DNA from 3 places in the Shewanella sp. BF02_Schw genome. Region 1 is predicted to be linked to each of the others. Evidence: predicted binding sites of a transcription regulator. Region 1 holds the regulator's gene; each other region holds the start of a gene.
What was found. The regulator FliA, encoded in region 1, starts transcription of late flagellar genes. The targets are predictions, from matches to a motif close to CTAAAGNTNNNNNNNNNNNNGCCGATA.
Positions count from the first base shown of each region.

Region 2: a site for FliA is predicted at 3,864-3,890, ahead of HNW13_RS11165 (cytoplasmic protein). Genes of this name have one in related genera too.
Region 3: a site for FliA is predicted at 5,112-5,138, ahead of HNW13_RS07785 (VC2046/SO_2500 family protein). Genes of this name have one in related genera too.

Region 1 is NZ_JABKAW020000001.1:622,510-629,843, reverse strand. It holds gene HNW13_RS02975 (chemotaxis protein CheA) at 1-545, opposite strand, end outside; gene HNW13_RS02970 (protein phosphatase CheZ) at 561-1,298, opposite strand; gene cheY (chemotaxis response regulator CheY) at 1,312-1,695, opposite strand; gene HNW13_RS02960 (RNA polymerase sigma factor FliA) at 1,740-2,459, opposite strand; gene HNW13_RS02955 (MinD/ParA family protein) at 2,452-3,333, opposite strand; gene flhF (flagellar biosynthesis protein FlhF) at 3,338-4,723, opposite strand; gene flhA (flagellar biosynthesis protein FlhA) at 4,753-6,852, opposite strand; gene flhB (flagellar biosynthesis protein FlhB) at 6,969-7,334, opposite strand, start outside.
Region 2 is NZ_JABKAW020000002.1:627,338-634,671, reverse strand. It holds gene HNW13_RS11185 (aromatic amino acid transport family protein) at 1-422, opposite strand, end outside; yybP-ykoY riboswitch at 681-791, shown strand; gene HNW13_RS11180 (TMEM165/GDT1 family protein) at 888-1,442, shown strand; gene mdtD (multidrug transporter subunit MdtD) at 1,454-2,860, shown strand; gene HNW13_RS11170 (STAS/SEC14 domain-containing protein) at 3,153-3,533, shown strand; gene HNW13_RS11165 (cytoplasmic protein) at 3,634-3,828, opposite strand; gene HNW13_RS11160 (MarR family transcriptional regulator) at 3,992-4,483, shown strand; gene rlmC (23S rRNA (uracil(747)-C(5))-methyltransferase RlmC) at 4,473-5,606, shown strand; gene chrA (chromate efflux transporter) at 5,785-6,936, shown strand; gene HNW13_RS11145 (IS630 family transposase) at 7,070-7,334, shown strand, end outside.
Region 3 is NZ_JABKAW020000001.1:1,765,647-1,772,980, reverse strand. It holds gene HNW13_RS07825 (hypothetical protein) at 52-708, shown strand; gene rrtA (rhombosortase) at 786-1,415, opposite strand; gene queC (7-cyano-7-deazaguanine synthase QueC) at 1,600-2,307, opposite strand; gene queE (7-carboxy-7-deazaguanine synthase QueE) at 2,518-3,186, shown strand; gene HNW13_RS07805 (PLP-dependent cysteine synthase family protein) at 3,277-4,338, opposite strand; tRNA gene HNW13_RS07800 (tRNA-Tyr) at 4,674-4,758, opposite strand; tRNA gene HNW13_RS07795 (tRNA-Tyr) at 4,789-4,873, opposite strand; tRNA gene HNW13_RS07790 (tRNA-Tyr) at 4,963-5,047, opposite strand; gene HNW13_RS07785 (VC2046/SO_2500 family protein) at 5,173-5,670, shown strand; gene HNW13_RS07780 (DUF406 family protein) at 5,802-6,089, shown strand; gene HNW13_RS07775 (EAL domain-containing protein) at 6,428-7,334, shown strand, end outside.

The DNA.
Region 1 (7,334 bases):
GCCTCAAATTCTGACTCATCAATGTCATCAATACTACCAGTGTCAGATACTTCCGCTGAGGGAATGCTAATATCTTCGACATATTCAGGATCACTGAATTCAACAATATTTTCAATTGGTTCTGGCTCATCTGCCGACATTTCTGAAGGTAATGGCGCTCCTGAACTTAATAATTTGAGTTTAGCAAGTAATGCAGAATCAGCAGGGTCTTGTGATTCTCCCTGTTGAGTTTGAGCAAACATGGAATTAATCGCGTCGACCGCTTGCAAAATAATATCCATTAATTCTGCATTTACGCCACGTTTACCGGTGCGTAATAAATCGAACGTGTTTTCAGCTTCATGACACACGTCAACCATCGGTTTTAGACTTAAAAAACCAGCCCCACCTTTAACAGTATGGAATCCACGGAAAATAGCATTGAGTAAATCACTGTCATCAGGATTATTTTCAAGAGCAACTAGCTGCTCCTGTAGAAGCTCTAAAATCTCGCCAGCTTCAATTAAAAAGTCCTGGAGTATCTCTTCATCAACATCAAAAGACATTAAATTGACTCCTAATTAGAAACCCAGACTTGATAGCAGATCGTCTACTTCATCTTGACCTGTCACCACATCTTCACGCAGTTCAGCATGCATGATGGGACCTTCTGCTTCTATTTTATTTTCGTTTATAGTTGGCAATGATTCGGTAGTATGATCTCCGAATACCGTTAGCATTGAGACCAGATTACTTTCTACTTCACGAACTAAATCAATCACTCGACGGATCATTTGCCCCGTCAAATCTTGGAAGTCTTGCGCCATCAAAATTTCATTTAATAACTCGCGAAGACGATTAGAATCATTTTCACTATGTAACATAAACTGCTGAACATCATGACAAAGTGACTTAAACTCACCCATTTCTATGTCACGACGCATCAATTTATCCCACATTGGCGTCACTGATTGTATATTGCTAATGATGGTATCGGCCAAAGGTAGACATTCTTCAACTGCATCCATGGTTTTATTTGCAGCTTGTTCTGTCATGTCGATAACATAGTTCAATCTTTCTTTAGCATCTGGTATTTCGGTATTGGCTAATTCAGATAAACGGTTATCAACTTGAAAATCTTTTAGTGCACTATGGAGTTGTCGAGTTAGTTTACCGACTTCTTCAAAAAGCTCACGCTGCAATGGCGTTGCAAGCTCTCTGATCATTTCATCGGCTTTATCTTGTTGACCCAAGCTAAGCAATTCAACAAGTTCTTGGGCCTGTTCGAGAGTGATTAACCCCGATATTGATGCCTGCATGACTTATCCTTGCTTATGCGAGTCGTTCAAAGATTTTGTCTAACTTTTCTTTTAACGTAGCTGCGGTAAAAGGTTTTACGACATAACCATTTACACCGGCTTGCGCTGCAGCAATAATCTGTTCACGCTTAGCTTCTGCAGTTACCATTAGCACAGGTAAATGCTTTAACGAATCATCTGCACGGATTGCTCTAAGTAAATCAATACCTTGCATTCCAGGCATATTCCAGTCTGTTACCACAAAATCAAAATCGCCTTTTTGCAACATAGGTAGGGCTGTTGAGCCATCATCTGCTTCTTGGGTATTATTAAATCCCAAATCTCGCAACAAGTTCTTAATGATACGCCTCATTGTTGAAAAATCGTCAACAATAAGAATCTTCATATTCTTGTCCAAGGTTTCCTCCGGTGAGCTGACACTCGTTTGCTCTAGATAAGTTATTATTCTTGTGTCCAATGCTTGAGTTTCGCTTTTAATCTGAGCATTGCCTGACTTAATATCTGGCTTACTCGCGATTCGCTAACTTCAAGGATGGCACCGATTTCTTTTAAATTTAATGCTTCGTCGTAATACAACGACAACACTAATGCATCTCTTTCTGGCAATGTCTTAATTGCTTCAACCAATGCAGATTGGAATTGAATTTCAGCAAGCGAGTCAAAGGTTTCATCTGGCGTTTCGTTGTCTGTGATTAACACATCTTGCGACACACCAAGGTCTTCTATGCCTATGATTTTACCAACAGAAACATCATTTAAGATATGATGGTATTCATCGAGAGACATATCAAGTTTTTCAGCAATTTCTGTATCATTGGCATCTCTTCCAAGCAGTTGCCCCAATTCATCAATTGCATGTGCTACTAGACGATTATTACGATGAACTGAGCGCGGAACCCAGTCACCACGTCGAATTTCATCTATCATTGCACCACGAATTCTGATGCCTGCAAAGGTTTCAAACTTAGCCCCTTTACTGTTATCAAATTTAGATGAGGCCTCAAGTAACCCCATCATCCCAGCTTGTAATAAATCATCAAGTTGCACCGATGCTGGTAATCTTGCCAGCATATGATGAGCAATTCTTTTTACCAACGGTGCATACTGTTCAACAATAGACGTTTTGTTATCGAACTGAGTATACGCGGCGGCTTTATTCACTCGTTCTTCCTTCTTGTATCGGCTTACGTTGTACAAGACGTTCAACAAAAAACTCTAAATGACCACCTGGCTGTTGTGGAACTGGCCAAGTCATAATTTTATTGGCTAATCCATGATAAGCAATAGCTGAAGGCGACTTAGGATACGCTTCAACAACTAACTTTTGCTTACGAACAGCTTTACGTAAATTTTCATCGAATGGTATTGTTGCCACTAATTCTAAAGCAACATCTAAAAATCTATCCGTCACTTTACTGAGTTTAGCAAATAATTCCATACCTTCTCGTAAACTACGTACCATATTTGCCACAATTTTGAAGTGGAACACACCATGTTCACGACTTAAAATTTTAATCAGCGCATAAGCATCAGTAATTGATGTTGGTTCGTCGCAAACGACTATCAATACATCCTGTGATGCACGAGAAAAACTCAGCACCATGTCTGATATACCAGCAGCAGTATCCACAATTAAAATATCGAACTGAGTTCGCATTTCACTAAATGCACGGATAAGTCCAGCATGTTGTGCTGGCGACAACTCAACCATCGCTTGAGAACCCGATGTGGCAGGAACAATACCAATACCTTTAGGTCCACGGACAATGATGTCATCTAATTCGGCATCTCCGGACAAAACATGAGATAAATTTTTCTCAGCACGTATCCCAAGCATGACATCGACGTTGGCTAAACCTAAATCGGCATCAAGCACTAATACGCGTTTGCCTTTTTCAGCTAGTGCTACCGCAGTATTAATTGACACACTGGTTTTACCCACTCCGCCTTTACCACCGGATACGGCAATTACTTTAACTTTATCGTTATTTGGTTGATTCATCATACGTAAACCACTTGCTTGATCCCGAGTCATATCTTTACTCAAATGCATAGGCTGTGTCATTAGACCACACTGTGTCTTGTGACGATTGTTGTTCTGTTTCATTTAACGCCGCGAGAGCCTTTTTAGCCAACTCTAACGTATCTGCTACTTTCATGTCCTCAGGAACACGTTGACCGTCAGTAACATAGCTTAATGGTAACTCATTTTGAATCAATACGCTCAATGCACCTGCAATTGATATCGATTCATCTAACTTTGTTAAAATCGCACCCGCTAATGGAATTCGTTTAAAATGTTCTACAGCATCTTGTAACACACGACGTTGACCAGTTGCAGATAAGACTAAGTAGCTCCGAATTGGGATCCTACTATTTGCTGTTAAATTATCCAGTTGCTGATATAAGCGCATATCTCGCTGTCCCATACCTGCGGTATCAATTAATACTAACTTACGATTTCTAAATTGATATAAAATTTGTTCTAATTCGGTTAAATCATGTGCTTGCTTAACCGGACAGCCCATTATTTTGCCATAAGTCGCTAATTGCTCATAGGCACCAATACGATAATGGTCGGTGGTAATCAATGCTACCTGCTCTGGGCCATGATGGGCGGCAAAGCGAGCGGCTATTTTAGCTAAAGAAGTTGTCTTACCTACACCGGTTGGACCAACAAACGCCACAACACCACCACGTTTAACTATATCGTCGCCTTGATTGTCGAGTAAATTGGCTAAACTTTGTGGTAATGCTCTCACTAAATCGGCTGGGGTGTAGTGTTGACTTAGCCCCGCTAGTTTAGCAGCAACGGCTGGAGAAAACTCTGCTGCAATCAATTTACTTTCTAGCATTGCGCCAACAGGATCGGTACGCTTTTTTTGATCTTTCATCAACGATGAAACTTGATGGGTCAATAAGTTACGCAATGAAGCCATTTCTTCGCGCAGAGCATCCATATCAGCAGATTGATTTTTATTGGTTTTTTTAGCTTGCTCTGGTGCCGCTTGCGATTGAAAAGTTGATGCTGGTTTAGCAGACTTTGCCCCTTGTAATTGGCGGGCCCATTCTGGTAAATCCGGTTCATCTTGGCTGACAGACATTTGTTGTGTCATGCGATTATGTTGTTTTTGAAGTAAGGCTTGTAAAGAGTCGGCCTCAGGAGGTGGGTTCACCTTTGATTGAGCTTTCATCACAGGCTTAGCGCCTAATGACACCCTATCGTCACTAACATCCATAAAACCGGTAGTCGGCGCTTGTGATGCGATGGCGGCTTTAGGTTCATCATAATCTACAGCAGCGACAATTTCGATTCCGCCAGTGACTTTTTTATTTGACATAATGACAGCGTCAGAACCTAAGGTTTCTTTTACTTGAGCCAATGCAGCGCGCATATCTTTGGCAAAAAATCGTTTAATTTTCACTTATGCACCTCTATAAACTGACGTTATCACTATTGGCCTACTGCAGAAACAATTCTAATTTGTTTCTCGTCCGGGATTTCCTGATATGAAATCACTCGTAAATTTGGAATAGTGTATTTAACAAATCTTGACAGCGTTGACCTAAGCATACCCGATGTCAATAAAATGGCTGGCTGCCCTACCATTTCTTGCTTCTGTGCAGCATCTAACAATGACTGCTGCATACGCTCTGCAAGACCAGGTTCAATATTAGGTCCTTCACCGCCAGTCGCCTGCATAGACTTATGCAACATCTGTTCCAACTCTGGCGCCAATGTTATGACAGGAATTTCGAGTTCTGGTCCAGAGATTTCTTGTACGATCATACGTTTTAACGCTATACGCACTGCTGCCGTTAATACTTCAGTGTCATTGCTCTTAGTACCGTACTCTAATAGTGTCTGCACTATGGTGCGTAAATCTCGTACCGATACCCCTTCGTTAAGTAAGTTCTGCATCACTTTAACAACTGATCCCAGAGGCATGACATCTGGTACAAAACCATCCACTAATTTAGGAGAGTTCTTAGCAAGCATATCCATTAACTGCTGGACTTCTTCGTAACCTAATAACTTAGCAGCATTATTACTCAGTAACTGGCTTATGTGAGTCGCTACAACCGTTGCAGTATCAACGACGGTATAACCTAAAGTTTGTGCATGTTCACGTTGCTCTGGCGCTATCCAAACTGCCTCTAAACCAAAAGCTGGGTCGCGAGTTTCAATACCGTCTAGTTTACCGTAAACTTGGCCAGGATTAATGGCTAATTCACAATCATGCCTAACTTCAGCCTCACCCACTACGACACCCATTAACGAAATTCGATACGCATTGGGTGATAAGTCTAGATTGTCACGAATATGCACCGCTGGCACTAAAAAACCTAATTCTTGTGACAGTTTTTTACGTACGCCTTTGATCCTGCCTAATAATTCACCACCTTGAGACTTATCAACCAGAGGAATTAAGCGATATCCGACTTCAAGACCAATAGTATCAACATGGCGCACATCGTCCCAGCTTAAATCTTTAGGTTCTTTATCCTTGCTCTCAACTGGTCCTTTAGTTGCTAACGTTAGTGCAGCTTGCTTTTTGTCAACGTTACGCTTGTAAATAAAGTACGCAGCACCAGCGGTAATAAATGCAAATGTCAAAAACGCAACATGAGGCATACCAGGCACAATACCCATAATAAAGAGTAACCCAGCAGCAATGGCTAATGATTTATGACTGTCAAACATCTGACTGAACATCATTTGGCCCATATCGCCAGACTCGTTTTGACGCGTCACCATCAAGGCCGCGGCAATAGACAGTAATAAACCGGGAATTTGCGCAACTAAACCATCACCGATGGTCAGTAAGGTATAAATTTCAACCGCGCTAGAAAAGTCTAATCCATGCTGGATCATACCAATCACAAATCCACCAATCATATTGATGACTAGGATCATGATCCCTGCAATGGCATCACCTTTAACAAACTTTGAAGCACCGTCCATCGCACCGTAGAAATCGGCTTCACGAGTTACTTCAGCACGGCGGATCCGCGCTTGGTCTTGGGTTAATGTGCCAGCATTTAAATCAGCATCAATGGCCATTTGCTTACCCGGCATTGCATCTAAGGTAAAACGAGCACTCACCTCAGCAATACGCCCCGCACCTTTAGTTACCACTGCAAAGTTAATGATAATAAGGATAATAAACACCACTAAACCAACGGCATAATTGCCGCCAATAACCACAGAACCAAAAGCCTCAATGACTTTACCCGCAGCGGCACCACCATTATGACCTTCAAGCAATACAATACGGGTAGAGGCGACGTTTAGAGCGAGTCTTAGTAACGTTGCAATTAATAATACGGTAGGGAAAGCAGCAAAATCGAGTGGTCTGTCAGCATAAATAGCAACTAAGAGTACAACTAAAGCCAACGCAATATTGAATGAAAACAGAATATCTAGCAAAAAAGCAGGAATAGGTAAAACCACCATTCCTAACGCAGCAAGTACTAATAAAGGCGTTCCGATCCCTTTAAAAGTAGATACTTTCATTTGTTTCATTTGGCCAAAAGCTGCTTTTGCATCCATATTAAGATGAACCCTTTATGTCAGATCACGGCGTCAATGGACTGTTATTTGACGCGAATAAACATACAAAGCAAAAATTAAGCCATAAATATTACCTATCTAAAATAGATTAATTATTAGTGCTTTAAATCATCTGGTATGGGTTGTTTAAGCGGGATAGGTTTTGGCCTACGACCTTTACCTTTTTGATATTGCCTAAGCTGGAATACATAAGCCAAGACCTGCGCAACAGCAGTAAATAAGCCTTCTGGCACTTGTTGATCCACTTTAGTCGTGTGGTAAATAGCACGAGCCAACGGCGGGGCCGATACAATAGCAACGTTATGCTCTCGAGCTATTTCACGTATTCTAAAGGCTACGTCATCGACACCTTTAGCGATTAGAAAAGGGGCTGATGATCGGCTTACATCGTATTTAACTGCCACTGCATAATGTTCGGGGTTAACCACAATAACATCCGCATTAGGCACCTCGGTCATCAT
Region 2 (7,334 bases), on a different contig from region 1:
ATCCATTTAACACCAATAGCAATCAAGCCACCAAAAATAACCGTGAACAGTATGACGGCGACTTGGTTGCTCATGTTAATGCCGATGGGTTGTAAACGGGTTTCTAATAGCGATGACCCTCCCATTAGATACACCATGGTTAATGCGAATAATAAGCTAAGGAATGAGCCACCTTGAATGAGCTGGCCGACTTTGCCCAGTGTTTTACCGGTAATGGCATGGACGTTATCGCCGACACCACTATGAAGATTAATTTCTAACATCAGTAACGAGGTGTAAGCCGATAAACCCCAAATAACCACTAATAAGATTAATGCGGGGATCATCCCCAAAGCTGCTGTTGCTAATGGTAGCGCTAGCATGCCTCCGCCAATTGCCGTTCCCGCGACAATCGAAATAGAACCTAAAGTTTTAAAATTCACAGAAAACGTCCTGTTTAATTATTATTTTATTTGTGTCGGACATTAGCAGAAGGGTGACAGAGCAGGCAAGGATCTTTGACTGTTAAAGGCTAACAGCTATGTTTATAAACAATTACACAACAATAGACCAAACTTTTTTACACGTGATTTTTGCAATAGCGTAGCATTACGGCGTTACGAGTAGGGTAGGGTTATTTATATGTCGAATTTACAATGTAAAATGAGTGCGTTGAATAAAATTATTTAATCGTTATAATGCGACTTGTTTTAGGGGAGTAGCTAATCTTGTCTTGCTGTTATGGCACACAAGATGTCTGTATCAACATAATTGGCCTCACGCCATGGTGCAGACAGTAACACACTGTTAATCAGTGATTTTACCAAGCGAGACCTAAGCACAGTAACTGCATCAAGGGGTATGCGGTGGCTCGTGCTTAGTTGTCATTTACCCCTAGGAATATCACATTGGAAGCTTTATTCGCCTCAACTCTTACTGTTGCCATCGCTGAAATAGGCGACAAAACTCAATTATTAGCCTTACTGCTCGCGGTGAGATTTAGCAATAAAACCGCTATAATCTCAGGCATTTTGTTCGCCACATTATTAAATCATTTTCTTGCTGCATGGTTAGGTCAATGGGCCATAGCGTGGATTGATCCACAATGGGCGACCTATCTGGTGGCCGGGTCATTTTTTGCTATTGCACTATGGGTGCTGATACCCGATAAAATGGATGATGATGATAATCGCTTCTATAAACTCGGTGCTTTTACTGCGACGTTTATTTTGTTTTTTATTGCTGAAATAGGGGATAAAACTCAAATTGCGACAGTAGTCTTAGCGGCAAAATACCAAGCACTGACATGGGTTGTCATCGGCACGACATTGGGAATGTTAATTGCTAATGTCCCCGTTGTGCTGGCTGGGCATTTTAGTGCTAACAAATTGCCCATGAAACTGATTCATCGCGGTTGTGCTGTGTTGTTTGCGCTACTTGGGGTCGCTACACTGCTGTGGTAAAAGGAGGTTCAATGTCCGATAACCAAGTTCTTGATGCAGATACTGCCCGCGGGTTGCCCTGGGTTGTTGCCATTGCTTTTTTCATGCAGTCACTCGATGGAACGATCCTTAATACTGCATTACCCGCTATGGCCAGTGATTTAAATGAAGACCCGCTGCGTATGCAAGGCGTGATTATCGCTTACATGCTCACCGTGGCATTGCTGATCCCTGCTTCTGGCTGGATCGCTGATCGCTTTGGCACCAAAAAAATCTTCTTTGGTGCGATCTTATTGTTCAGCTTTGGATCATTGCTTTGTGCATTGTCCAATTCATTAGACATGCTGATTGGTGCTCGGGTGGTACAAGGGTTAGGTGGTGCTTTAATGTTGCCAGTCGGCCGACTTGTAGTGCTGCGGGCATATCCACGTTCGGAATTGGTACGGATTATGGGCTTTATCACCATCCCCGGTTTACTGGGGCCACTGCTTGGTCCAACGATGGGCGGTTGGATGGTGCAATACTTGACATGGCATTGGATCTTTTTAATCAATCTGCCTGTCGGTGTAGTTGGTTGTTATGCGGTGTGGAAGTTCATTCCAGATCTGCGTGGTAAGGAAAAATCACGTTTCGATAGCTTCGGATTTTTGTTGTTTGGGGCTGCGATGTTATTGATCACCATCGCTATGGAAGGACTCGGCGAACTGCACTTGCCGCACTTACGGGTGATGTTGCTGTTATTTGGTGGTATGGCGTGTTTGATAGCATATTGGCTGCGGGCTGGTCGTATTAGTAATCCACTGTTTTCGCCATCGCTATTCAACACCAAAACATTTGCTATTGGTCTTTTTGGTAATCTGTTTGCTCGTTTGGGCAGTGGTGCATTGCCATTCTTGGTGCCGTTGTTGCTGCAAGTTGCACTGGGTTATTCACCATCTCAGGCTGGAATGAGTATGCTGCCGCTGGCCGCTGCAGCAATAATGGCCAAATCAGTGGCTCGACCGATTATCGAACGCTTAGGTTATCGAGTAGTGCTTACCGCGAATACTTTGGCGCTTGGCGTTATGCTGGCGACCATGGGCTTGGTTAGCGAACAAACTCCTTACTGGTTGCTATTAGCTCTGTTGGCGATTCTTGGCGCGATTAACTCGTTACAATTTACGGCCATGAATGCCGTGACCTTAATAGATCTTGATGATGTTAATGCCAGTAGCGGTAACAGTCTATTGTCGGTAGTAGGTCAATTATCATTAAGTTTAGGGGTTGCGTGTGCAGGTGCTTTGCTCGGTGGCTTCAGTACCGATGTCGGCAGCGGTACAGCGGGAACGGTACTTGGCGCTTTCCAACTGACTTTCGTTACCGTTGGTCTTATGACAATGTTAGCCGCAGTGATATTTTCGCAATTATCTAAAGACGATGGCCGTCGGATAACCCATTAATAACAGTGCATAATTTCGCCGATTTCGGATAAAAAAAGTATTTTGCGATTATTTATAACGCGGTATTTTTTACCAAAATGATGCTCTGAATATGACACAGATAAACCTCAATTTTAATTTCCCATTAGTTTTTTGTGCAATCCTGCACACACTTCATTGTATGATTGGTTAAAATATAAGCATGAATAAGCTTTATGGATAGCCGTGTGCATGTAAATGTGTAAGCGGATGGTAAACGGATGGTAAACGGATGGTAAACGGATAGTAAGCTGATAGTTAAAGGAGTCACGATATGGATATGAAGAAACATGGTTTATCGATAGGCATAAACCGAATTAAAAATGTGTTTTTTGTGACATTAAAAGCCATTGGCACATTAACCCACGAAGACTATCTCGTCATTACCCCTATGCTAGAGGGGGCATTAAGCCAAGTTGATCAACCTAAAGTGAGTTTGTTTCTCGATGCTACCGAGCTCGACGGCTGGGATTTGCGCGCCGCGTGGGATGATTTAAAGCTGGGGTTAAAGCACAAATCTGAGTTTGAAAGAGTGGCCATTTGGGGCAATAGAGATTGGCAAGAATGGGCGGCCAAAGTCGGTAGTTGGTTTATTGCGGGCGAGATAAAATATTTCGACGATGAAGATGATGCGTTGAAATGGCTTCGATACTAATACGATGTTCAAGGTATGTTTATCTCGAATGATGCCTAGATCTTTACCGTTGTGATGGCATGATTAACCCTAGGAACAGATTCTCTAGGGCTATAAGCATTTACGCCGTGGTATTAACATTGTGACCACTGTTGCCAACGGGCTGCGGCGCAGGTGGTTGTGCTGCTTCAATGAGCTGCAATGCCATTTGACCTTCAATCTTTTGCTGTTCTTTAGCCATTACGGCCACTTTTAAGCTGCTGCCAGAATCAATCGTTGTTGGCATTGAAGACGGTGAATTAACACTAATTGACATGGTTAACCTTAATATAAAGTCGGATGGTAATAGTATATCGGCTGAAAATCGAAGTGCTTGACACATTTTTGCTAAAAAGCATTCGTTGAGCTTTTTTTGATTATAGGTTGCGCACAACCAATGTTATAATTAACTCATATTATTGGTTAGTGGAGTGAAGCCTATGTCTAGTAAAGCGCTTACTGAGTCTCAATTACCTTTAGCGCAAAACCCGCTAGCACTTGAAAATCAAGTGTGTTTTTCATTGTATAGTGCGACTAATGCGATGATCCGCGCATATCGACCATTATTAGATGAGTTATCGCTGACTTATCCTCAGTATTTAGTGATGATGGTACTTTGGAAAGAGCCGGGGATTAGTGTTAAAACCTTAGGTGAAAAATTACATCTAGATTCTGGAACGTTAACGCCCTTGCTAAAGCGTTTAGAAGGTAAGGGCTTAGTGAGCCGTGGTCGCAGTGAGTTAGATGAACGCGTGCGAGTATTACATGTTACTGAGCAAGGCCAACAATTACATCAGCAAGCGTTGAGTATTCCTGAACAGATGCGTTGTAAAGTGGGTGGCACTATTGAAGACTTACAACAATTAAAGCAACTGTGTGATCAAGCATTTACCATGTTAAATTCCGGAGAGGCGAGCAGCTGTGAAATGTGATTATTTTGAGCGTGGCGATTGTCTGTCATGCCGCAATATTCAACTACCTATGGTTGAGCAAGTGAGTGTAAAGCAACAACAATTAACCGATTTGTTTCGCGGCATCTCAGTTAAACAATGGTTAGCGCCAATATTAAGCGCAGAATCAGGTTTTCGTAATAAAGCCAAAATGGTCGTTTTAGGTGCAGCTCACAAACCTATTTTAGGTTTGGTTAATCCTAAAGGGGAGCCGGTCAGTTTATGTGACTGCTCGTTATACCCTAAAGATATGCAATTATTGCTACACCGTTTAGAGCGATTTGTGCAGCAAGCAGGCATACCACCTTATCGGGTCGATAAGAGCAAAGGCGAGCTAAAATTTATTTTACTGACTCGCAGCCAAAGTAGTGGCCAGTTTATGCTGCGTTTTGTATTACGTAGTGACCAAGCCATCGTGAGAATTGAACGAGAATTACCCCAATTATTACAAGAGTTTCCCGAAATCACCTTAGTCTCGGCCAATATTCAGCCAATTCACATGGCTATTCTAGAAGGCGAAAGGGAAATATTTTTAACGGAAACAACACGATTAGAAGAACAACTTAATAATGTACCGTTGTTCATACGGCCAAAAAGCTTTTTTCAAACTAATCCGGAGGTTGCCGCCCAGTTGTATCAAATAGCGAGGGAGTGGGTTACTGAATTCAAACCGAACTATATTTGGGACTTATTTTGTGGTGTCGGTGGATTTGGACTGCATTGCGCTAACAGCAATACCCGTTTAACTGGAATTGAGATCGAATCTGAAGCAATAGAATGTGCCATCTTGTCAGCAACCAAACTAGGGCTTACACAAGTGGATTTTAGTGCACTCGATTCAACTCATTTTGCCAAAGGACAATCTGCTCAAGATAAACCGGATCTTATTATTGTCAATCCACCTCGGCGTGGATTAGGTAAATCATTATGCGATTTATTGAGTGAGTTTGCGCCTAAAGCAATCGTTTACTCTAGTTGTAATCCACACACCTTAATGAGCGATTTAGAGTGCATTACGGGTTATCAAATCACCAAAGTTCAAATGTTTGATATGTTTCCTCATACCGATCATTTTGAAGTGCTGGTTATGCTAGAACAGCTGTAATAGTCTTTGCTATCAATTAAGGTGTTTTATAATCGAAATTAAGTACTCGTTTGGTGTCGCTAAATTATAGATTATATCGAACAAAGGTAGCTGTTAGGTTGTGGTATATGTTGTCATCATAAAAATGTCATCTCAATGTCATAACATTGTTTATTAACATAAAAAAGGTACTAGGACTATGTGGCAAATTTTCAGTCGCTTTTTAGCGTTAGGGTTAATCAGTTTCGGTGGCCCTGCGGCTCACATAGGCTATTTTAGAAAAGCATTTGTTGACGACTTACAATGGCTAGACGGTAAACAATATTCAAGTTTTATCGCCCTGAGTCAGTTTATGCCTGGGCCAGGCTCAAGCCAGATAGGGTTTGCAATTGGGTATCACCGAGGTGGTTTATTGGGCGGATTAGCCGCCTTTTTAGGTTTTACCTTGCCGTCTTTTTTACTGATGTTTTTATTTGCTGTGACCAGTGCTCAATGGTTGGAAATAACGGCCGTAGAGGGGGCTATTCATGGCTTAAAGCTACTGGCAGTAGTGGTCGTAGCGGATGCGACTTTGTCAATGTTCAATCAATTCTGTCAACGAAAAACTGCTAAAATACTCATGGCTGCCACCGCCGTTGCTATCATATTAATGCCTTCATTATTAATGCAAATTGGCGTACTAGTTGTGGCCGCTATTGTTGGAGTCATGTTGATGACTCGGGGTGAGCGTATTACGCCAGACACACCTGCTATCGAGCTTAATTATGCTTGGTTAGCGTTATTTATTATAGGCATCGCAGCATCTTTATATTTGATCAATCAACCTGACAGTCTTGGACAGATTTTTGCGCAATTCTTCCAAGTGGGCAGTTTAGTATTTGGCGGTGGGCATGTGGTATTACCCTTGCTTGAAACCAGTGTCGGTGAATACATTACCCCTGATCGATTTTTAACTGGCTATGCACTTGCGCAAGCCATTCCTGGCCCTATGTTTACCTTAGCAACCTTTTTAGGGGCAGATTTATGGTTAGAATCTCCTATTTTGGGCGCGTTAGTGGCGACGTTAGCTATTTTCCTTCCAGGTTTTTTATTGATGCTGGTGGGCTTAAAAAGTTGGCATTCTATTAGCCAGCATCCTGCCATAGCCGGTTCGTTAGCGGGGGTAAATGCAGCCGTTGTTGGTTTATTGCTTTCGGCGCTATATCAACCCGTGTTCACTAGTGCGGTGATCATGCCGCTAGACATGGCATTAGTGATCATTGGTTTTAGTGTATTAAAAGTCTTTAAGCCTGGTCTTGTATGGTTGGTAATAGGATTTGCAGCAATGGGCAGTGGATTGACAATGTTGTAAAACGGTTATTATATTGGATGATTTTGCGATAGGTCTCACTTTATTGAGTTGCAATAGTTTGTTAGCTTAACCATCTATACCCGTGATCATTGAAAATGCTTGATTTTGTCCCAAATGGGATCATCATAGCCCCATGAAACAAATTACACTCTCGCCAGAACAAAAAGTAGCATTGGAAACTCGACATAAAAGCTCGAGTGATAGGCGTGAGTGTGATCGCATTAAAGCCATTTTACTACGCGATGAAAATTGGCCAACGCCAATGATTGCCCAAGCGTTACGTATTCACGAAACGACCGTAGTTCGATACATTGATGCCTATGCTCACGACCAAAAACTCACGTGTAATAGTGGCGGCTCCTTAAGTTATCTGAGTCAAGAGCAAACTGAACTATTGA
Region 3 (7,334 bases), 1.1 Mb from region 1:
TGACGTTGTTGACGTTATACTTAGCCCATCATTCTTGGTGAATTAGTCTTTATGTCTGAAAAAAAACCACAGTCCAGTTCGCTTCAATCTGCGATAACCAATAGCGCTGATCCACGTTGGGATAACAAACTATCACAGCAAGTTGATAGTGCGAGTATTGACAGTGCGAGTATTGAATTTGATAAAGGCGTGACACCTTTTGTTGAGACAGAAGATGAAGTGGTAGATGAAAAACAATTACAACATCATCAACAACAAGTCGCTGATGAAATTCAGTTGCAGTTAACTGGCGCGATGGGATCCGTATCAGATAATAGTGAATTTTTATTGCAGCCCAATCAACCAATCATTAGTGGCAATGCTTGGCAACGTTTTGTGGCTTCAGTGAGTAACAGTCGTTACACCACATTGGTCGTGATTTTAATACATGTGTTCGTTATCACTATCGCGTTGATATTTGGTCGAGTTGATATTAGTGGTATGACAGAAGTCACGGTGACTGATGAACAGACAACAAAACCATTACCTCCGTTAAAAAGTTATCTTATTACTCAAGCTGAATACGATAAGTTAGTTGAACGAGCTCAATCAAATACAGCAATCCAAGATATTGAATCTGAATCAGAAAAAGTTCCTGAATCAGGGATGTCTAAGGAAATGGATGGGCCAGAGATTGAGTCTGAGTCAGCAGAGCCTATAATAAATTAATTCCACATACTGTTTGTCCAGTATGTACAATCAGTATGTGCAATCAGCGTTAAAATAAACACCGTTTGCGTGTAGCGTTAAGGTAAATTGTGGTATTTAAAGCGGTGGGCAATCGTTGACCAGCATAACGCACACAAGATGCCACAAATGAGACCCACCAGATGTGATTCAGTGGCAACTCTGGCATTAATTAACTGGGTGATACTGTTTGTCGCGCCAAATATCTGCTCGTATCCAACCTTAATGATAACACCAAGCAGCAGTAAATAACCTGAACGGTAACCCTTGTGGATATCCATTACTGCACCAAAAGCAAATAATCCATGCAACAAACCACTTAACCCAACATAGGCTTTTAAACTAGGATAAAACAAATATAAACCAATACCTTCCAAAATACACAAACTGATAAACAGCAATGTAAATTTGCCTGGATGACGCTTGTAATGGACTTCATGTAAAAACACAATTACCCATAATCCTGCCAAATTCATCAGTAAATGCCATAAATTAGTATGTAACAGGTTACCGGTGATTAATCGCCATATTTGTCCATCAGTAATGGCGTCATATTGATAACTTAAATACTGATCAATGGGCAAAAATGCAGGCGTTGGTATATCTGCCGCAAAAAGCCCAATACAAATAAGACTTATGGCAACGACAAAGTGATAAAGCCCAACAGTGTTTGATTTATGATTTAGCAAAATATCCTCTTTTCGCACCGTCAAAACAAGCCAATTTAATTTATCTAAAGACACTAAACTTAACTGTAGCGCAAAATTAACGCATGGCGTTAACCTGTGTGTATGTTGGTGTCGTCATCAAAATAGCGCTGCCGCCGAGTTGCATTAATCCGTTGCAGTTAGTGACAGCATGTTATCGATACTATTATAGCTTACTGTTTAATGAGTCCATCACTGATTGACTATTTTGCAAGTAATCATCTAGGCCACGTTGACGTAATACACAAGCGGGGCAATCACCACAACCTTTACCAATAATGCCGTTATAGCAAGTTAACGTTTGATGTTGCACTAAAGCTAATTGCTGATATTTATCAGCCAGCGCCCAGGTTTCAGCTTTATTAAGCCACATTAATGGAGTAATTATCTTGAGGGGTTTATCCATTCCTAGCGCTAATGAGTTTTGCATTGATTGAACAAATTCATTACGACAATCTGGATAGCCAGAAAAGTCGGTCTCACACACGCCGGTAATAATAGCATCGCAACCCAATTGATAAGCGTAGATGCCTGCTAAGGTTAAAAATAAAATATTACGTCCAGGCACAAAAGTATTCGGCAAGCCATTATTCATCAACTCATGTGATACCGGTATAGCATCACGTGTTAATGCTGAAATGGCTAACTCGTTTAATAAGGTGGTGTCCATGACTTTATGGCTAGCTAGTTTCAACTCTGTTGCTAAAGATTTTGCCACTTCGATTTCTTGACGATGGCGTTGACCATAATCAAATGTGATCCCATGCACTTCATCATATTGAGATAAAGCCTGGATAAGGCAAGTAGTTGAATCTTGACCGCCACTGAAAACAACAAGGGCTTTAGTTGGGGTATTTTGCTTTGCATCTGACATGGATATACTCTTAACGTACTGAACTGACTCGCAAGATCGGTGTGATCAACGCCTAGTGGTTCAGGTAAATAGAATTGATATGTTACCTAAGCCAGGCCCAACTGCAAAGCTGTAGGTGTAAATACTTGCAGCTAACGCTAAAATACTCTATAAATGCCGCCCCGTTATAAGCCAGGTAGCCAATACTTGTCAGCAGAAGTAAGGTAAACAATGAAATATCCCGTTAACGAAGTATTTGAAACAATACAAGGTGAGGGCACATATACTGGTGTTCCTGCACTGTTCGTTCGCTTGCAGGGTTGTCCTGTAGGTTGTGCATGGTGTGATACTAAGCAAACGTGGGATGTGTTACCCGAAAATAAAGTGACTGCCGAGCAAGTGATTCAAGTTGATGGCACTATCGGCAGATGGGCTGATCATACTGGTCACACATTAGTGCAAGCATTCCAAGATAAAGGCTTTACTGCTAAGCACATTGTGCTAACCGGTGGTGAGCCGTGTTTGTACGATTTAACAGAATTAACCACGATTTTTATTGAGGCTGGTTATCAGGTACAAATAGAAACCAGTGGTACTTTTGAGGTGAAATGTCATACAGATGTTTGGGTGACTGTATCACCTAAAATCAATATGAAAGGTGGCTATAAGGTACTCGAACAAGCATTAAATCGTGCTAATGAAATTAAGCATCCGATCGCCACTGAACACCATATTGAAGAGTTAGATGAATTATTGCTGAATATTGATGTCACTGATAAAACCATTTGCTTACAACCTATTAGCCAAAAGGCGCGCGCAACAGAACTTGCCATGAAGGTGTGTATTAGCCGTAACTGGCGTTTATCGATTCAAACCCATAAGTATTTGAATATAGACTAAAGTGTTTCTTAGTGAAAATTAAGATTATATCCAGTGGTGAAACGAAAAAGCCGTTGAATCTATATTCAACGGCTTTTTAATTTCAACAGGTTAACCAAGTAAACCAGATTGATTAAACGCGATGAGTTTTTCTCGGTAGTGTTCGAAACAGCCTATATTGTCTTCTATCCATTGCGGGTTGTAATAGGTATCGAGATAGCGCTCACCCGCATCACAAATTAAGGTCACAATAGAGCCTGTTTGACCTTCATTACGCATTTGTGTTGCCAGCAACAACGCCCCATATAAGTTGGTGCCAGTAGATGCACCCGTTTTACGCCCTATGAGTTGTTCTAACCACTGAATCGTTGCGATAGAGGCGGCATCAGGGATCTTAATCATGCAGTCAACAACACCAGCAATAAATGACGGTTCAACACGTGGCCGGCCAATTCCTTCTATTTTACTGCTCTTATCGCTAATAATGCTCGCATCACCACTGTGAAAGTAATCGTAGAATACCGAGTTTTCCGGATCGACTACGCACAGTTGCGTCTGTTGTTGTTGATAACGAATATAGCGACCAATAGTTGCGCTAGTGCCACCGGTACCTGGGCTCATGACAATCCAACTTGGAATAGGATGAGGCTCTTTTTCCATTTGGTTAAAGATTGAATCAGCAATATTGTTATTACCCCGCCAATCGGTGGCGCGTTCAGCATAAGTGAATTGGTCCATATAATGGCCTTGCAACTCAGCGGCTAATTTTTCTGATTCAGCATACATTTGACTGCCATTATCGACAAAGTGACATCGTGCACCGTAAAACTCTATTTGTTGAATCTTCTTTTTTGCGGTCGTTTTTGGCATGACAGCGAAAAACGGTAATCCGAGTAATCTTGCAAAATAGGCTTCAGAAACAGCGGTACTGCCAGATGAAGATTCAATAATGGGCGTGTCTTTTTTTATCCAGCCATTACATAACGCATATAGAAACAGTGATCGAGCTAAGCGATGTTTCAAGCTACCTGTTGGATGAGTACTTTCATCTTTTAAATAAATGTCTATTCCAACAAGTTGTGGAAGATCTAATTTTATTAGATGGGTGTCTGCAGACCGTTGAAAATCGGCTTCTATTTTTGCGATGGCCTGATTGACCCAAGTAGATGACATGCAATGATACTCGTTATTCCAAAAAGGAATAAATAATAACTAAAATATAAAGTTAAGAGTAGTGTTTATCGACATAAGCAAACATATTTAATTAAAAATAGCAGACGAAAGACAGTACCGGAGAATCAACAGATGACAGCACGAGGTAATACAGAAAATAAATAGGTAAGGAATATCAATAAATTGTAACACTGAGATAGGGTAAAACAGAAAGTATTAACGAGACAAAAAATGACAGGAGGAATGATTCTAGCACTTGAACTGATGGTGTTTTTATTGTTATCTGGATTAAAATACAATTAACAATCGCAAAATAACAATCGCAAAATGTAAAATGGTGGAGGGAGAAGGATTCGAACCTTCGAAGGCTGAGCCGTCAGATTTACAGTCTGATCCCTTTGGCCACTCGGGTACCCCTCCACAGCAAGATAAATAGGAATAAAAGAAAGATGGTGGAGGGAGAAGGATTCGAACCTTCGAAGGCTGAGCCGTCAGATTTACAGTCTGATCCCTTTGGCCACTCGGGAACCCCTCCACATATTTTCTTTTTTTCTTACTCTCTTTTTACATTCTAACTCTTTACATCTTTAACACTTTTAGATTTGAACTTTGAAGCAACGCAAATGGTGGAGGGAGAAGGATTCGAACCTTCGAAGGCTGAGCCGTCAGATTTACAGTCTGATCCCTTTGGCCACTCGGGAACCCCTCCTCAATTGCGGTCGCCATAGTAGTCAGAAACCTTTTATATGTAAAGTGGATAATTGAATATTTTACTAAAGTTTATGACTGTTTGGTCGATAAAATAGCATCGAGCAGTGGTAGTGATGTTTTTATATGCAAATTGAGTCAACATTAGTCAATGAGTTACAAATAGGGAGCCGATTAAACGTTGCGATTGAAAACAATCGTCGTGGTGAATTTGGTTTGCTATTGGCTATGTTGTCAGTTGATGCTCGCGATATGGCTCAATTTCAGTTAGATAATGATGTAGAAAGCACACAAAAACTGCGACAACAATTTTCTGTACCTCAACCCCAGTTATTAGTAGATGATATTTCTATTCACCCAGACACTATTGATAACGCGATGTTATTTCAGCAGCAAGGCGCACGGCAGTTTCAACTACAACAAGCATTGACACCTGAAGCGCTAGTGATAAGAGGCGCTCAATCTGATGCGATGGTTGAAGTATTAAGTAACTGTGATTACTTAACTAAGCATAAAGCGATTAATGCTTACCAACAACACACCCCATTAGAAGATATGCATTTTTTAGAACAACTCAGCACGCAACGTAAAATATCTAATACGTTATCTTTACAACTGGCTTAACTGCTGAGATTTCAGGCTAAAATCCTGAGACTATGATTTAATTTTGATAATTGTGAGCATGGCAAATAAAAGCTTGCCAAAACTCAGTTATATTTGCCATTTGACGTGGTTCAAACAGATGGGGTGACATAATGATTAAGCAAATTAAACAGCAGCAAGGAAATGTCAGTGACAGTTGTACTGAATGCGGCAGTTATGTAGATATTGGCGCTGTTGTGGAAGCAGAAGATACGTTATTACTGCTTAGCTTTGTAGGAGACGATGCCTTATTGCAAGCTCAATCTATGCTGCAAGTGGCTCAAGAGCGTTTTCCTGAAACTAAAGCGGACATTATTGATGAAGATAGCACTATTTCTTTAAAGCTTGATTTTGCGTTCAGCGTAGAGAAAATGATTTTTCAACTTGAAAATCAACTGTAGATTTCAGTCGTTTGTATTAGAAATATACACTGTCATATAATTGATGTTAAACACATTTTGTGGGAGTGGGTTTAGCGTGTCAACAATCCAAATAAAGCGTAACAATATATTAGTAAAGGATTGCTGTTTTTGAGTATCGCGTGTAATCTGCTTTACTTAACAAAAAGTATAGTAGCGCATGATAATGTAACGTTATTCATAGCTTTAACGCGAACTTCACTCCCTATGTATTATTGTAACATTATCACTCAAATTCTGATTTTAAGAACTAATAATAACAAGTGTACTGATTAATAATGTAAAAATTTAGGGTTATGAAGCCATTTTTCGGGATGTAAATGAATCGAAAAGAGCAACAGCACTTATTGGAATTAATTGTAAATTCCAGTGCTAAACAACAAGGTGATTTCACAAAAACTGCAGAGTTAGTGTGTCAACTGCTGCGTGAGTATTTCGCTGCGTCATTTGTATCCGTGTGGACTCTCGTAAGTCAATCTGCGAATGATGATTTTACTGCTGATGATGAAGACAATTTTACTTGTCAGCATACTCTAGTAGCCAGTAAGATTGATGAAACATTGAGTCATTTATCTCACCTGAGACACATCACAATAGATCCTCAATATTTTAATGAATTACGATCTCACCGTTATATTTTATCCTCTGATAACTCGCACATAAATCTCGTTGAAACATTTTCAGATTACTACCAACATCATAATATTGTCACCAGTATCGATATTGCCATCCGAATTAATGGACATATTGAAGGTGTGTTATCGGTTGAAAGCTGTGAAAAGGTCAATTGGATAAAATCTGATATTCAGTTTGCTATTCAATGTGCTGACCAATTAGCTTTGACGCTAGCGACTCGTTATACCTATGATAGCAATGAACAAATTTACTTATTGCGCAATGCAACCGAGCAATCCGAACATGTCGTGATGCTGGTGAATACCGATAGTCTAATCATCGAGTATGTTAATAGTGCCCATGAGAAAATGACAGGGTTGCCACGGGAAACTGTTGAGCACCATAGTGCATCGAGTCTCGATATTTTTAGAAATACCCCACAATTACTTGACCATGTAATCAGTAAATTACGTAATAGTGAGATTGTTAAAGGTAACCTTAAGCTCGCGCGGATTGATGGCAGTGAATATTGGTTAAATTACCATATTACCCCGTTTGTAACGGAGCAGGGTAAGCATTATGCGTTAGTGTCTAGTTATGATAATTCGGCAG